DNA from 2 places in the Lysinibacillus sp. FSL L8-0312 genome. Region 1 is predicted to be linked to the other one. Evidence: riboswitches for the same ligand, from Rfam matches in the RefSeq annotation. Region 1 holds a riboswitch; the other holds the start of a gene.
What was found. A riboswitch is a leader RNA that binds a small molecule or an ion and turns the genes downstream of it on or off. The one in region 1 is predicted to bind thiamine pyrophosphate.

Region 1 (2,205 bases):
GCGTATTTCCAAAACAAGGGAATACGCCTGCTGTTTATTTTTTTCGAGGAATGGCTGTAGGTGTTGTCCCTTTTTTTGCAGCCATTACTTTTTTCACGATAGGAATAACAATAGGTGCTAATTTTACGGCGGTTTTCACAACATTTGATAATTTCATTCAAAAACAGCTCCTTTTACAATTACTACTACCTGTTTCGCTTAAAAATGAAACATTAACGAATAACACGAACAGCTTGAATAATATTCCATATTACAATTCCTAGTGAGACGATGGCATAAATGGCAAACGAAACGAACCAAATAATCAACATCGTATTATTGCCTGACGTTGGATCCAAATTAAATGTAGAAAAAACAAAGACAATAAAGAACAGAATGCCGAAAACAAAAGGAATTAAATGAGAGATAAGTGCACGAATTGAATGTCTTTTTACGTCACTATCTTTCGTAATAATGTACACAATTAATGGGACGATAAAAGGGGCGAAGAAAATACTTAAATAACTAAAGGCAGATAAAATTTTTTGGTTCTCCATAGTTGTACCTCCTTTTTTAATATTTACGCATGAAAAACAGCAAAGTTTCAAAAAAATAATATATGGAAGAGGTTGTAATCCTTCTATCCTTTGCGTACAATGAGAATGTTCGAATAAATTCAGATGTAACGACCACAAGGGGAGCTGATGATGTCAGCTGAGACTGGGCACGTAATGCCTTGACTCTTTGAACCTGTAAGTTAACGCTTGCGTAGGGATGTGGATAGAAACCGACACTAGTACGATGTGAGGCTCTGTCCTGGCATCGTTTTTTCATTCTTGAGGGAATAAAAAGGTGTCAGAAAGAGACATATCAGCGCATTTCTATTCCTGCTCTTGTATCCTACATCGGAACAAAGGAGAGAATATATATGGACAAAAAAAGACTATTAATGCTTGTGGAGATTGCGATATTTGCAGCAATCGGTCTTGTGCTTGATCAGGTTTCCTTTAAAGTATGGGCACAAGGTGGCTCTGTTAGTCTAGTCATGGTACCTATTATGTTAATAGCATTTCGCTGGGGCTTAGTAGCTGGGCTAACAACTGGATTACTCGTGGGTGTAATGCAAACCATGTTTGGTGCTACGATTGTGCACTGGCTACAAGGATTCCTTGATTATGGTGTTGCTTTCACAGTTGTAGGATTAGCGGCGGTTGTGCGTGGACCCGTGTTGGCGGCTGCCAAAAATGCCAACAAAACAAAAATGGCACTTTACATTATATTAGGTACGGTACTTGCGGGCTTTTTACGATATGCAGCCCACACGATGGCTGGCGCTGTATTTTTTGCAGAATATGCTGGCGATCAAAATGCATGGATCTATTCCATCATCTATAATGGTACATATATGCTACCAGCAACTATTTTAACGGCAATTGTAGGCGTTCTTTTATTCGCAGCTGCTCCACAATTAATGCAAAGAAAAGCATAAAACATGCCCCTCACATTTGTGAAGGGGCTTTTTTGTCGCAAATAACTCTTTGCGCACTTCGCAAAGTAAGGAAGCATACAATATTTAAAGCGTTTATCGTTATACGCATAACAAGTTATGTTATATTAAAGTATAGATATTAGATGAAAGGGACGTTATACATGATTGTAAAAACGCAAGAAGAGATTGAAGCTTTTAAAAAAATAGGACGCATTTGTGCTGAAATTCGTGAAGCGATGAAAGCTGCCACAAAACCAGGTGTTACAACATTGGAGCTAGATGAAATTGCTGGCCGTATGTTTGCAGAGGCTGGCGCGATATCTGGTCCAAAGGGAGAATATGATTTCCCAGGGTATACATGTATTAGTGTCAATGAAGAAGTGGCGCATGGTATCCCCGGAAAACGTGTTATTCAAGAGGGGGATATTGTAAATATCGATGTTTCTGGTTCATTAAATGGCTACTTTGCTGACACTGGTATTTCATTTGTGGTTGGTGATGGCTATGAGGACAAAGAAAAGCTATGTCGCGTTGCCAAAAGCGCCTTTGATCGAGCAATGACAAAGGTAAAGGCTGGGTCTAAATTAAATCAAATTGGTAAGGCAGTTGAACGTGAGGCGAATGCTAATGGCTTAACTGTTATTATGAATTTAACTGGTCATGGCTTAGGTCAATCTTTACATGATGAGCCGAATCACATTTTAAATTACTATGATGCATGGGATTCTACAATTATG
Region 2 (2,205 bases), 1.6 Mb from region 1:
GATATAATATTTTCACTTGTGTAATGACATTGATAGCACCAAGCTCAATCATCTTGTCATTCATTTTTTCAATGATTTGCAGCAACATTGACAGCTCACCTTCCATCGTCGTTTCCAACGGATGTACCTCATATTTCACACCAGCAGCATCTATCACAGCAATCGCCGCATCGACATACGGTATAACATCCTCAAATTTCTCTGTTTTTGGAATGATTTGAACACTGATTAATGAATTCGCCATCTTATTTGGCCTCCTTTTTAGGTAAGAAATCATTTGTAAAGGCTTGTTTCGCATTAAATTCGCCCTCTAACACGTTGTTGCTAGACATCCATTTTGCATAGTTTTCCCATACAGAAAGCTTTTGCTCTCCCCATTGCTTGGCATCATCCTGATATTTATCGGCTAGCCATTCCTGACTTTTATGCACTAACGCTTGATCTAAATCGGGAGCCGCTTCTATTAAAATATCAGCCGCCTCACTTGGATGTGCTATGGCGTATTCATAGCCCTTCGATGCAGCCGCCACAAACGCTTGAACTAGGTCAGGATTGTCCTGGATCATTTTTTCATTTGTAGCTAGAACAGGTGTATAATAGTCCAGCTGATCACTATAATCTGTTAAGTACAGCATATTAATCTTTTCACCCCGTAGCTCAGCTTCAATACCTGTCCACGCGTAATAAATCCAAGCAAAATCAATATCCTTTTGCATCATCGTGAAAAAATCTAAATCTCCTGCATTGACGATATCTAGTTTATGAATGTCTGCCTTTTCTGTTTGCATCAATGATTGTAGGACAGCTTGCTCTAGTGGAGCCCCCCAACCGCCATAGGTTTTACCTTCGAAATCCTTTGGTGATGTAATACCTTTTGATGCAATAGAAGCAAAGCCAGATGTATTATGTTGAATAATAGCAGCAATGGAGACAAGAGGCACATCTTGCACACGAGCCTGTGTAATCCCTTCCTGATAGCTCACACCAAACTCTGCCTTGCCAGAAGCAACAAGCTGATCGGCTCCTGCCTCCCCAGGCATAATAATGTCAACATCTAAGCCCTGCTCCTCAAAATAACCGAGTTTTTTTGCGACATACAGTCCTGTATGATTTGTATTTGGTGTCCAATCTAAGACCACTGATACTTTTTTCAGCTGATCAGTAGCCTGCTTGTCCTCCTTGTCACTACAGCCCACTAACGTTAAAAGTGCAGCCACTAGAATAAATAACCATTTTTTCATGCGAAGTCCTCCTAGTTGATAATGTGAAAGTGTTCATGATTGAATGTTGTCACCAGAAAGAAAGCGTATGCGTTTGGCAAGATATTGCTTGAAAACATAAAAAAACGCCTAGGATTCCTCCCAGACGTATTGCAATCAATCTTCAAAACTTTGCTTTTTTGAATAGATGTTCCCTACGCTGGTACGAGCCAAATCAGGTTCAAAGGGTCAGCGTCTATCGGACACAATCTCAGCTAGCAACTACTAGCCCCCCTACATTCTTGTGCTATGAACTTTTCGTTGATTATTATACCCATAGTTACGCTAAAATGACAAGATGCTATTTTTGACTAACGACTGCTCTCGTAAAAAAACCCAGCACTCCTAAGAGACTGGGCTTATCATTAGCTTAGTTTCTGTTCTTTTTTAGCCGTTAAAACATGGGAAATGGCCCCATCTGTTGCAATATCCACTTTAAACGAACCGTTGGAATGGCGATCAGCACGCGTCAATGTTTGGACATCAATGAGCTCTTGTACACCTTTTTCCGTTTCAATCACTATTTGCTCCTCATTCGTTGCTTGAATAACTGCCACAATACGGTGAGGATTTGCTTTTAATTCTGTTAATACTTTTAGACCACGTTTTGCACGACTTGCCACTTCAACTTCTGCAACATTCATTTTCTTCACGGCTCCACGCTGTGTGACGATTACCACATATTGTGTAGCATCAGGCTGTAGCACATTGACACCGACTAAGGCTTCTCCATCCTTTAGCGTGATGCCTTTGACACCGCCTGTTTTCACCCCTGTAACTGGTAATTCTTCCAGTGGGAAACGAATCGCATAGGCTGTATCCGTTGTTAACATCAGTTCCACATCATCTGTCACAAACGATGCATAGATCATCGCATCGCCCGCTTTAACATTCATTGTTTTTATTGGCTTCGAATAACGCGTCACCGCATAATCTGCCAGTGGGG

Region 2: another riboswitch for thiamine pyrophosphate. It lies ahead of MHI22_RS04710 (ABC transporter substrate-binding protein); the one in region 1 lies ahead of thiT (energy-coupled thiamine transporter ThiT).

Annotation. Positions count from the first base shown of each region.
Region 1 is NZ_JBBOOV010000001.1:2,516,163-2,518,367, reverse strand. It holds gene MHI22_RS12790 (hypothetical protein) at 35-157, opposite strand; gene MHI22_RS12785 (DUF4870 domain-containing protein) at 213-536, opposite strand; TPP riboswitch at 664-771, shown strand; gene thiT (energy-coupled thiamine transporter ThiT) at 908-1,468, shown strand; gene map (type I methionyl aminopeptidase) at 1,630-2,205, shown strand, end outside.
Region 2 is NZ_JBBOOV010000001.1:919,043-921,247, forward strand. It holds gene MHI22_RS04705 (thiamine-binding protein) at 1-244, opposite strand, end outside; gene MHI22_RS04710 (ABC transporter substrate-binding protein) at 246-1,241, opposite strand; TPP riboswitch at 1,395-1,505, opposite strand; gene parC (DNA topoisomerase IV subunit A) at 1,625-2,205, opposite strand, start outside.